Regions from separate parts of the Corynebacterium canis genome, predicted to be linked through region 2. Evidence: riboswitches for the same ligand, from Rfam matches in the RefSeq annotation. Region 2 holds a riboswitch; each other region holds the start of a gene.
The links. Region 2 has a riboswitch for cobalamin ahead of CCANI_RS10420 (energy-coupling factor ABC transporter permease). Riboswitches for the same ligand answer to the same signal wherever they lie in the genome.
Positions count from the first base shown of each region.

Region 1 (4,061 bases), 1.1 Mb from region 2:
CAGGGCGTCCAATTCGCGGCAGCGTTCGTCCGCCGAGGGTTCCAGCTGCCACCGATTGTATTTCCCGGGGGAGAGCGGGATCGCGCGGATGATCGCATCGCGCAGCTTGGTCAGCTCCTTGCCTTCCAGGTCGGCGGCGCGGAATTGGGTGCGCACGCCGATCATGCCGCAGCCGATATCCACGCCGACGGCGGCGGGGATCACGGCGCCGATCGTTCCGAACACAGTGCCTACGGAAGATCCGAGGCCGGTGTGTGCGTCGGGCATGAGCGCTACGTGCGGGTATACGAACGGAAGTTTGGCGGTATCTTGCGCCTGCGCGACGGTAGATTCCTCGATTTCGCTGGCGAAAATATGTACCTTTGGCCGGTGATTATTGATGTCTGCGATACGGGATCGCAGGTTTCGAGCCATGGGTTTCCCCTTTACTAATTGCGGCGGGGACATAAAAAATCGCCCCCGCCAGAAATGAATCCTGACTGCGAGGCGTTAACGAGCTCGTTGGTCAACAACCCCACAGGAAATGACGCGATGGCAGCTGATTGAAGCGTTGCATGACACGTCCTTTCGTTTCTGTAGCGGGTTTCTGACCAAAACAATCAATAGCACATGGAGAATTTCCTGCCCACGAACGGGGGTGCTAGCGGGCGTCGGAAAGCAAGTGCGCGGCGCCGGCAACTCCGCTGGTCACGGCGAGCACGGAGGGCCATGCACCAATCTTTTTGGCCAGCGGGTGGGACACGCCGAAAGCCGCAATATACGCGGCGGTCAACCCGGTTGCCAGCGGCAGGCCGCCCTTGTCATACCAGCTGCGTGCGGCCCAAATGCCCGCGGCGGTGAGGAGTGCGCCACCGATCGGTCGGACGCCGGTTTCGCGGGCGGTGAGCCAACCCCCGATCAGGCCCGTGGCTACTACAGGTGCGGTACGTACTTCGGATGCATTTTTGAACTTCATATCGCACTAATTTACCTGTTTTGCTCGTTTGAACTTGCGGTGGGATACAATTCTTACCGTCAGTGAGCTGGTCAAGGGAATCTCGGTGTGAATCCGAAACTGGCGCGCAGCGGTGATTGGGTACTACCCCCAAAATGGGATATACCACTGGCCTTGTGAAGGCTGGGAAGGTGCTTTGGGGGTGGGGTGATCCAACGAGTCCGAAAACCTGCCGGCTCTTCGCTGAGTCTTCGCCACGTCCGCGTTCGACGTGTCGGAGCAATGTTGAAGGAGTTCCGTTTGTCCGGGACAGGTCTGCGTCGAAGTCTGTTCACGGTGGCGCTGTTCGTGCTGCTGCTGGTTTTGATCGCGGTGAGCTTTGTCATCTCATTGACGTTTGGTTCTGTGGATTACGCCAGTGAGGCGGTGTGGGACGTGGTATGGGCCCGTCTCAATGGCGGAAAAGGTCCTGACCAGGCAATTGATTCCATTGTGTGGGAGTTGCGTGTGCCTCGCGGGCTGCTCGCGCTGATCGTGGGCGCGGGCCTTGCGCTCGCGGGCGTCGCTATGCAAACGCTCGTGCGAAACCCGCTTGCGGACCCGTACTTGCTCGGCGTTTCCGCGGGTGCCAGCGTCGGCGCCACTGCCGTCTTAACGTTCGGCATGCTGTCCTCGCTTGGCTTGTACGCACTTTCGGGTGGCGCATTAATCGGCGCCCTCGTCGCCACCGCCACCGTGTATGCCATCACGATGGCCCAAGGAGGCTTAACCCCGCTGCGCTTGATCCTTTCAGGTGTGGTCCTTTCCTCGGCGTTTTCGGCCATGGCGAGCTTCCTTGTGTTCAAGGGTCCGGACGCCCGCGCCGCCCAAGGCGTCATGTTCTGGATGCTCGGTTCCGTGGCCGGTGCGCAATGGAACAAGCTTGCGTTGCCGTTCGCCATTGTGATTATCGGAGGGATCGCATTGATGCTGCTCTCCAATCAATTAGACGCCCTCGCCGCAGGCCCTGACACCGCCGCCGCCCTTGGCGTTCGAGTGGGTGTGCTACGCCAAGCGTTGTTCTTTATCCAGGCGCTTTTGGTCGGCGCGATGGTCGCCGTGGCGGGCGGCATCGGCTTCGTTGGTTTGGTGATTCCGCACCTAGCGCGCATGATGGTCGGTTCCCTGCATTGGCGGCTGCTTCCTATTTCCATGGCCACGGGCGCACTCTTCTTGCTGTGGGTGGATGTGATCGCACGTATTTCCGCACCGCCGCAGGAGATTCCATTGGGTGTGGTCACCGGCGTCTTGGGTGCGCCATTGTTCCTTGTGTTGATGGGCCGCGGCCGCTACCACTTCGGAGGTCAGAACTGATGTTCGTAATTGATGACGTCGCGTGCGGCATCGGCAAGGCCACCATCGTCCGCGGCATCACCTTCACCGTGGAACGCGGCACCATGACCGCCCTCGTCGGCGTCAACGGCGCAGGCAAATCCACATTATTGCGCGGGCTCGCGGGCATTACCTCCCTGCACGCCGGCTCCGTGCTTCTCGACGGCGCGCCCGTCCACGCCATGCGCCCGCGTCACCGTGCCCGCCAAATGACGCTCGTGGGGCAGGAGGAATCCCCACCCGGAGATCTGACTGTTTCCGAAATGGTGGCTCTGGGGCGCCTGCCCCACTTGAAGTCCTGGCAGCTGGGCGGCAGAGAGGAGCGCCGCATTGTTGCGGAATCCCTGGAATTGGTGGGTGTTGCGGACTTGGCCGATCGCCCTTGCGATCAGCTGTCAGGTGGCCAACGCCGCCGCGCCCTTTTAGCACGTGGGTTCGCACAGGGCACGGACCTGGTGCTGCTTGATGAACCCACCAACCACCTAGACGTGCACCACCAGTTGCATTTGCTGAAGGTGCTGCGCGAATCCGGCCGCACCATTTTGGCCACGATTCATGACCTAGACCTTGCCGTCTCTCACTTCGACCAGGTTGTGGTGCTTCACCAGGGCACCATGCTTGCGGCGGGTGCGCCGGAGGAAGTGCTGGTCCCAGAAAACCTGCGTCGCGTTTTTGATGTGCAGGCGATGCTCGCGAAACTTCCCGAGGCTACGCGCACGCATCTCATCGTCGATTCACTCTAAATAAGGAGAAACCCATGAAGAAGTACACTTTGGCATTGCTTGCCAGCTCCGCATTGCTGCTGTCGGCTTGCGGCGAGTCCACGTCCCCCAGTACGTCTGCCGCCGCGGCTGGTGGGGTTACCGTAGAAAACTGCGGCCAGGAAGTCACCTTTGAAAAGGCCGATAACCTGTTCGTTAACGATGGAAATATCATTTCCATCGTGTTGTCCGCTGGCGCCCAAGACAATATCAAGTACGTCAGTTCGGTCCAGCGCGACGTGGATATCCTCGGCGCAAAGTACGGCAAGGACGTTATCGCTGGCCTCGAAGATGTGGCCAAGCAATACCCCTCCCTCGAAGAGGTTGTGAGCAAGCAGCCCGATATTTTCGTCGCTGGCTGGAACTACGGTTTCAATGAAGGCAAGAACCTCACCCCGGATTCGCTGAAGGAACAGGGTATTGATTCCTATATCCTCACCGAGTCCTGCCGCCAAGAGGGCACCACTAAGCGTGGTATCGTGGACCCGTGGAAGGCCGTGGAAATCGACATGGCAAATATCGGCGAAATTACTGGCCATAAAGATACCGCTGACAAGGTGGTCAAGGACCAGCAGGACCGCCTCGCCACCTTGCAAGCCGCCGAGCAGCCCACCACCAAGCCGGTCGCTTTTGTATTCGACTCCGCCGAGGACACCATCTTTACCTCCGGTAAGTTCGGCGCCCCGCAGGCGATCCTCGAAGCCGCTGGCGCCAAAAACGCTGCGGAGGACGTTGAGGATACCTGGACGACGGTCGGCTGGGAGCACCTGACCTCCACCAAGCCCGACGTATTCGTGTTCGTTGAGTACCCCGGCCAGGAGTTCGATGAGAAGGTGAAGATCCTCAAGGAAAACCCGGTGACCAAGGACCTTCCGGCCGTGAAGGAAAACCGCTTTATCAACCTCCCGTACGCGATGTGGACCTCGGGCCCATTGAACATTGATGCGGCCGAGCACGTGCGCAAGGGCATGGAAAAATTCAACCTCGCCCCGAAG
Region 1 covers NZ_CP047080.1:1,302,616-1,306,676, forward strand. The annotation lists gene CCANI_RS05735 (RtcB family protein) at 1-414, opposite strand, end outside; gene CCANI_RS05740 (hypothetical protein) at 641-955, opposite strand; cobalamin riboswitch at 1,007-1,185, shown strand; gene CCANI_RS05745 (FecCD family ABC transporter permease) at 1,250-2,287, shown strand; gene CCANI_RS05750 (ABC transporter ATP-binding protein) at 2,287-3,048, shown strand; gene CCANI_RS05755 (ABC transporter substrate-binding protein) at 3,063-4,061, shown strand, end outside.
Region 1: another riboswitch for cobalamin. It lies ahead of CCANI_RS05745 (FecCD family ABC transporter permease); the one in region 2 lies ahead of CCANI_RS10420 (energy-coupling factor ABC transporter permease).

Region 2 (4,061 bases):
ACTGACTTGTTTGTTTATATTCGTTACAATTGATGTTAAGAACGGCGTTCCGGATGTTTTGGCGTTTATCTGCAGTGCAGTCATTGCCTTCCAGAGTCGCTCGGCGTCGAGGTTCGTTGAAAAAAGGAGTGGGCCGTGATTTTCGCAGCTGATTCAAGCGCCAGATTACGGGAAGAAAGGGCGCTTAAATGGTTATGCGTAGTTGCGCTTGCACTCACCTTGGTAATGAACATCATTGCAAACACCCTGCGCATCGGCGGTTTCACCACGGGTGAGGTTTCCGAGCGGTACGTCAACTATTTCACGCCGGCTGATTTTACCTTTTCCATTTGGATCGTTATTTACGGGCTTCTTATATGCTATGTTGCGTACCAATTTTCGCCGATTCGGCGGCGCCTGTTCTCGCTGGTGGACAAGGATATTTTTCTCCGAATTGGAGTGCTATTTATCGCTACTTGTCTGATGAATATCGGCTGGATTCTCGCCTGGCATTATCGCGCCATTGACGCCTCATTGCTTTTGATTATTGCGCTATTTGTAGTGCTTTCGATGATTGTCCGCCAAGTGCACAAGGCCACTTATGAGGAGCGTTCCACGGCGGACTATTGCTGCGTCGTGCTGCCGTTTATGGTGTACTTCGGCTGGATCACCATCGCGGTGATAGCCAATGTGAAGGCGTGGCTGGTAAGCATCGGCTGGCATCCGCTGTTTGAAAACCAATCGTTTTGGCTTGGCGCGGCGTTGTTCGTGGGGCTGAGCATGGGCATTTGGAATTCGGTGTATCTGCGTGATTTGGCGTATTCGCTGGTGTTGGTGTGGGCAGTGTTCGGCATCCTAATCAAACATATTGTCGGAGACGAGGGCGTGGGTTCCCACTCCGCCATAGTCGTGCTCCTCGCGGCCACCCTCGCGGTGACGATCGCGAATGCGGTGGGCGTCGGGGTGTTGCAATACCGGCATCGCGCCTAGGATGGTCGTGTGATTGCCCCAGTTCACCTGATCGTCGGCGATGAGCCTTTCCTCGCGGAACGCACTTGCCAGGAACTCACCGCGCAGATTCGACGCCAGGCGGGCGGCGATGTTCCCGTAACTTCGCTGCGTGCCGGCGATATTAAACCGAGTGAGCTCGCAGGCCTGCTCAGCCCCTCCCTGTTTGCCGAGGACCGCATTCTGGTGCTCACCAATACCGACGAAGCCGGCAAAGAACCCGCCCAATTGCTTCTCGACGCCGCGCAGCACCCCGCCCCCGGCATCTTCCTGCTGATCCGGCATTCCGGCGGCGGTCGCACGAAGGCAATGGTAAAACAATTCCGCAAGGTGGCCGAGGTCCACGAGGTCGCACAGATTTCCGCAAAGGATCGCCCTGGCTTTGTCATGGCAGAATTCCGACGGCACCGAGTGAAGGTAACGCCGGACGTCGTGCATGCGGTCCTTGAGGGCGTCGGCAGTGACCTGCGGGAATTGGCATCGGCGGTGAGCCAACTCGTTGCGGATACGGGCGGTGAAGTCACCGTAGAAAAAGTCCATGCGTATTACGCCGGGGTGGCCGAGGTCAGCGGCTTCGACATCGCCGACCTCGCCTGCACGGGGCAAACCGTCCGAGCGGTCGCCTCCACACGACGCGCCCTGCAACTCGGCATAAGCCCCGTCGTGCTGGCCGCCGCGCTCTCCGGAAATGTCGGGGCAATCGCACGCTTGTACACAACGCGCGGGGCCGTCAATACCTATCAGCTCGCGGGCGCCGCTGGCGTGCCAGCCTGGAAAGTAGACAAGATTGCCCGCATGGCTCGACGCTGGTCGGGGGACGCGGTGTCGAAAGCCGTCATAATCGTCGGGGAGCTCGACGCCGCCGTCAAAGGCCACGGCGCCGACCCCGAATACGCAATCGAAACAGCCGTGCGCGAGATCGCGGAGCTTGCGGGGTAGCGTGCGAGAAATGGAAAACCCACGCCGAATACGGCGCGGGTCACAGTGCGGGAACCTAGCGCAAAGCTAGGCAGACGCGTTTAGGCCATCTTGTTGAAGGCGCGAGCCATGCGAGACTTCTTGTTCGCGGCGTTGTTGCGGTGGAACACACCTTTGGTCACGGACTTGTCCAGGGCGCGGGAAGCAACACGGAGCTGGGTCTCCGCCGCAGCCTTGTCGCCAGCCTCGACGGCCTCGCGGAACTTGCGGATCTCGGTGCGAACAGCAGAGCGAATAGCCTGGTTGCGGACGCGGCGCTTCTCGTTGGTCTTGATGCGCTTGATCTGGGACTTAATGTTAGCCATGAAAGAAAATACCTCTTGGTCTTGATCGAATGTGATGCGACGCCTGCCAGGATTGTTAGGCGCGCGGCGCCGAGCTGCGTGTGTTGGGCGGACCCAAGGTCCTGACCGCCCGCGAACACACGCTCCTATCAAGCGAAGAACATTGGGAGTGTAGCAGGGGGAACCGGGGGAGGGCAAAGCGTTGTTGCTGCGTCACAAGCAGTTAACGTTCCAAGCGTTTTCGTTTCGATGCTTGTTTCAAAATGATACGTTGTTGATGTTGCAGTGTTCGGGAATGCCGGTGGGATTCCGGCAGCGGCCCTCGCCACTGTATGTTTTGTTGCTTCGTGTCTAGGCTCGGTGTTGGGTCAAGGTCACTGCGCCAGCGGGCGTGGGAAGGCTGAAGGGGCGCGCGGCGGGAACAGAACGAAGCCAGGAGACCGGCTGCAACCGTACACAATAATGTGGCCTGCGAGGTGTTCGGGCCCAGTGATAGAAAGAGTGACATCATGCATATTGCGGAAGGTTTCCTTCCCGCGTCTCATGCTATTGCGTGGGGAGTTGCTGCGGCGCCGTTTGTGGTTCACGGCGCCATGGCGGCGAAAAAACAGATCAAGGAGCAGCCGGAAACGGGGTTATTGTTGGGGGCTGCCGGGGCTTTTACTTTTGTGTTGAGTGCGTTGAAGATTCCGTCGGTGACCGGTTCGTCCTCGCACCCGACGGGCACTGGCCTCGGGGCGGTGTTGTTTAAGCCGCCTGTCATGGCGCTGCTCGGCAGTATCGTACTTTTGTTCCAGGCGTTGTTGCTCGCTCACGGCGGCATCACCACGTTAGGTGCGAATATCTTTTCGATGGCCATCGTGGGGCCTTGGGTGGGTTACGCCATCTGGAGGGTGTCTCGAAAGGCTGGTCTATCGGCGAGCGTCGCCATCTTCCTCGCCGCGTTTTTCGCGGACCTCTCCACCTATGTGGTCACGGCGCTGCAGCTTGCCGCCGCGCACCATGCGGCCGGCTTTGGTACCGCAGCCACGACCTTTATGGCGCTGTATGCGCCGACTCAAGTTCCGCTGGCAATCGTGGAGGGCATCGTTACCGTACTGGTGTTCCGTAGCTTAAGCGTTATCGCGACCAAGGAGCTGCGTTTGCTCGGCGTGCTCACCTCGGCGAAGGACGTATCGACGGCGCGTTCTGCGGCGTCGACAAGCACCGTAAAGGAGGGTGCAGTGCAATGAAACCTGCAACTTGGGGTCTGATCGGCCTGGCAATCATTATCGCGGCGTTTCCCATGTTCTTCCACTTCGGCGACCCCACATCCGAAGAACAGTTCGGAGGCACGGATGCTGCCGCAGAAGGCATCGTCGCGGAGCAAAATCCCGACTACACGCCGTGGTTTGAACCGCTCGTCGGCGAACTGCCGGGCGAGGTCGAATCCGGCCTATTCGCCTTGCAAGCGGCACTCGGCGCGGGCGTTTTGGGCTACGCCTTGGGCAACTACCGCGGCCGCTCCAAGGCCGTAATAGAACACGAAGCCGAAGATTCGGCGGGCGCTACCACGGCGTGAACGCACTGGAACTCGCCGCCGCGCGCAGCCGTTGGGCAGGGGTGAGCGTCGGCGAGAAAGCGACTCTGCTCCTTGGCATGACCTTTTGCGTCATCGCCTTGCCGCCGTTGCCCGCGCTGCCGCTCTTCGCCGCAGTCGTACTTGTGTGCGCATATCTCGCGCGTGTTCCTTGGCGTCTTTACGCCGGACTTGTCGCCGCCCCCGCCGCTTTTATCGCGCTTGGTCTTGGCCCGCTCATTTTTGCGATTACC
Region 2 covers NZ_CP047080.1:2,354,718-2,358,778, reverse strand. The annotation lists gene CCANI_RS10435 (TspO-related membrane protein) at 136-969, shown strand; gene holA (DNA polymerase III subunit delta) at 982-1,926, shown strand; gene rpsT (30S ribosomal protein S20) at 2,007-2,270, opposite strand; cobalamin riboswitch at 2,516-2,712, shown strand; gene CCANI_RS10420 (energy-coupling factor ABC transporter permease) at 2,759-3,481, shown strand; gene CCANI_RS10415 (energy-coupling factor ABC transporter substrate-binding protein) at 3,478-3,810, shown strand; gene cbiQ (cobalt ECF transporter T component CbiQ) at 3,807-4,061, shown strand, end outside.

Region 3 (4,061 bases), 210 kb from region 2:
AATAACGCCGCCGCCATCAGCTTCAGCACGCTGTTTTTCGCGCCAGAAACCTGCACCGTGCCCTGTAGCCGCGCCCCACCGGTTACCAAAAAACGTTCTTTCACCCCTCCTACACTAGTAGCGTGAATGTATGGCTGTGCATTTAACAAAGATTTACACACGCACAGGTGACGACGGCACAACCGGCCTCGCCTCCTTTGAACGCGTTCCCAAAGACGACCCGCGCCTCGTCGCCTACGCCGATTGCGACGAAGCGAACAGCGCAATAGGACAAGTGCTCGCATTAGGCGCCCCCTCGCCCGAGGTTGCGGCGGTCCTTCGCCGCGTGCAAAACGAGCTGTTCGACGCAGGCGCAGACCTAGCGACCCCCGTGGAAGAAAACCCCAAGTACCCCCCGCTCCGCATCGAACAAGCGTACATTGATCGCCTCGAAACGGATTGCGACCACTTCAACTCTGCACTACCGAAACTATCCTCGTTCATCCTCCCCGGTGGCACCCCCGCATCCGCCCTGCTGCACACCGCACGCACAATCGTTCGTCGCGCCGAACGGGCGTCCTGGGCCGCAGTCCGCGCGTTCCCCGAAACCACGACCACCCTGCCCGCAAAATACCTCAACCGCCTCAGCGACCTCCTGTTCATCCTCGCCCGAGTCGAAAACAACGGCGAAGACGTTCAATGGGTGCCCGGCGGACAACGGTAACGCTTATCGACGCCGCGGGGGTGGCGGGGCGTCGATAAGCCCCCGGTTACGGCAATGCGCCGATCCGTCGAGCTGCGTTTACCGCCTCATAACGGGTGTGCGCGCCCAGCTTGCGCATCACGGAACGCAGATAGCTCTTCACGGTTTCGGCGCCAATGCCCATCTCCTCGGCCGCCTCCACATTGGTGTGGCCCAGCGCCACGCACGCGAGCACATCCAACTCGCGGGCGCTCAACTTCGTGGTTTGCTTCACGCGCACAGGGGTAACCATCTGGTCGCACAGATCTTCTAACTCCTTGCGGAGGTCATCGTCGCCCACGCGGTTGGCCAACATTCGCAACTTCGAATGCGTGGAACGCACCTGCTCCCACTCCGCGCCGTTCATCACGCGGCCGGACTTCAACGCCCCAGAACGGCCACCATCGGCGCGCCGGAACGCCGCATTCACGGCGAGATCCTGCTCGAGGCTACGGGCCGTCATGGTGACCTCTTCGATGACCTTATCGCCCAGCCGCACCGGCGAATGCACGCCCACATACAGCACGCCGCGAACCTCGCGCTGCACGATCACTGGGACGGCCACGATAGAAAACAGGCCTTCATCCTGAATGACGTTGTCATACTCGTGGCTGATCACATTGGCGCGAGTGTAATCGCTCACGCCCACGGGACGGCGAGTGGTCATCACCCGGCCGCCGACGCCGCACCCAGCTTCGATGATGAGGTTCTGCAACGCCGGGGTCCGCAACCCCACCCACGCGCCGATCTGCAACCGCCCATCTGGCATCGCGGTAGCGTACATCGTCACGGGAATACCCGTCGCAGTCTTCAGCGACGTCAACGCCGCGCGAATCGCATCCTCATCGTCCTTGATGCGCTGAGAATCCACACTTACCTCCTGCAACAATTACACGGCGTACCCGGCACGCCTGTATGTAATCGGATGCACCCTGCGCGCCGCGCGCGAACACACCCGCCTCGAACTTAAGAAAACTCTTAGAGGTGAAGTATAATGCCACAGCGGGGGTGCGCATAGCCCATTTTTCCGGAGAATTTTCGGCGACGCTGCCCACTTGGTTTTGCAATAGGGGTAACCCGCCGCCCCCTTAATCGAACATCTCCCCCTTAAAAGGTGCCCCCATATTTTTCCATTGCCTTCCAAGTTTCGCATATTATTCATGTGGATTATGGGGGTAAATTGTAGAACAACGCTGCATCTTTGCAGGTGGGTGCGCGCCGTCTCGCCGCTGGCGGGCATGCTACCAGAGAAATGCAAAACACGATTTCCGTTACGCAGCGCCCTTACTATCGCCGTTCAGTTTGAAACGATTTTCCACCATCCCGAAAACGCTTATTGAGTTTCAAAATCTCAAAGCGCGGACACAGCGTAATCAATATCACGCCGCCGGACGCCCGCAGGGCCTTGCCTCGGGCGCAAATCTTGCCCGACGGGGCGTCGAAAAGCGGTCTTTTGGAGGGGTGCGGAGGGTGTCAATCGCCCCCAATCGAACTCCCCCGCCCCACGAGCCACACGGAGACCAGCTATCCTAGAGAACGCAACCGGTCTGCCCGCGAAACTCCACCCGGAACCCCGCGCGCAGGACAACAGGGAATCCAGTGCAAATCTGGGACTGTCCCGCAACGGTAATCGGCGCACGCGCCGGAAGTCCGATACCTGCCAGTTGCGCTATAACTCCACCCCTGTTGCAGCAACGGCCCAACGCTAGGAAACGCTTCACCCCAAAAGGCGGCACCCTTTCAATTGACCCGAAGCCCCCGGCGGCAAGCTTTGCGGAAACACGGTGATGTTATAGCCCGACCATGCCCGCGGATAGGCATAGTTCGGATCGCGAGGAAGCCCGCGTGCACGCGACGCCTCGGCTTGGGCCCGCCCCTTCGGACCGTTCCCGCCCAGCCAAGCCCTCCTCGCGAGGTGCGCCCGAACGCCTTCCCGCGGGCATGTTCTTTTTGGTGGGGGATGGGGCGTTCTTTTTGGTGGGGGATGGGGCGTTCGTTTTGGTGGGGGATGGGGCGTTCTTTTTGGTGGGGGACGGTGCGGCGTGACGTCGCTTTAGTTTGCGTAGCGCTTGGCGTTGGGTTGCGCCGCGCATCGCAGAAACGGCCGCGAAAACCCTTCTCAGCTGCGGCTTTGCTGCGCGCTTACCCAGTGACAAATCTGCCTCAGGCAGATCTGACCTGGCGGATTCGGCGTCCTGCGGAAATGCCGTCACTCGGTGGCCGGCGTGTCGAATCTGCCTGGGCGCGAAGCTCGGCCAGCCACTTCAACCCCTCCACATCACACCGCCAATGGGTTGTGTGCAACCGCCGACCTGGGGCTCGTCTTTCTATTCTTCATTCGGGGGTCTAACGAAGAAATTCAGGACGAATCTGGCCCAAAAACGCTGTGTAGAATCTCGCGACCTTGGTAACACTCTGTGCCATCACCTTGGTAACAATCAGTATCATCACCTTGGTGACAACCAGTAGCATTACCTTGGTAACGCGCGAGCGGGTAGTTAATCCTCTAGTTCAGCAGCGGCGGTGGGGTGTTGTTGTAGCCATTGCTGCTGTCGTTTGAGAAACCACGGCGGGGCCTCGTGGAGGTACGCGCCGATGATTTTCCAAAGGGGTACGGTGGCGCCGATCGGTTCGCCGAGCACGTTTAGTGGCAGTGGGATTCGCAGGACCATGACGCCGTCGACGGAATCGAATAGCGCGTATTCATCGTCGGTGTGAACGACGTAGTAGTGCTTATCGGTAAGCCGTTTGGGGATATTGATGTAGTACCCCGCGAGCGCGAAACGTGGTCTGGACGAGGGTTTGATGTACAGCATTGCTGGATCCTGGTCGAGGCCATCTGCAGCGCTGGGGGACTCGCTCGAACGGGCCTGCCGGTATTTTTCAATCTCTGCAGTCAATTGCTCCTGGGTGATGGGCTCGCCGCTACTAGGGCGGTGTTCGATGCTGTCCCAGGCCTGTTTCGGGGTCATACCCCCGAGTGCTTGATGCCTCCGCTTGTTGTTGTAGTACTCCCGGTATTCACTGAGCAATTCCTTCAATTTGGCCTCAGTACTGGGCTTGTGCGCATCAAGGAACTTCACCAAGGTTTGATGGGAGCGTTCGTTTTTGCCTTGAGTTTGGGGATGATCCGCCCGGCCAGTAATGGCCTCACAACCCTTGACGGCAAGAAACCGATGCAGCGCAGTGATCCGGCCCCGGCGAATCTGATTAAACGCGCCACCATTATCGCTCAGCAATTGGCGCGGTACCCCATAGACACGGATCGCGTTAACTACACAGTTCAACGCATCTGCCCCATTTTCCGGCTTGGTGCCATACGTAGTACCCACATCAAATC
Region 3 covers NZ_CP047080.1:2,566,977-2,571,037, forward strand. The annotation lists gene murA (UDP-N-acetylglucosamine 1-carboxyvinyltransferase) at 1-104, opposite strand, end outside; gene CCANI_RS11345 (cob(I)yrinic acid a,c-diamide adenosyltransferase) at 131-703, shown strand; gene ramA (acetate metabolism transcriptional regulator RamA) at 750-1,592, opposite strand; cobalamin riboswitch at 2,248-2,400, shown strand; gene CCANI_RS11355 (hypothetical protein) at 2,525-2,767, shown strand; gene CCANI_RS11360 (helix-turn-helix domain-containing protein) at 3,220-4,061, opposite strand, start outside.
Region 3: another riboswitch for cobalamin. It lies ahead of CCANI_RS11355 (hypothetical protein); the one in region 2 lies ahead of CCANI_RS10420 (energy-coupling factor ABC transporter permease).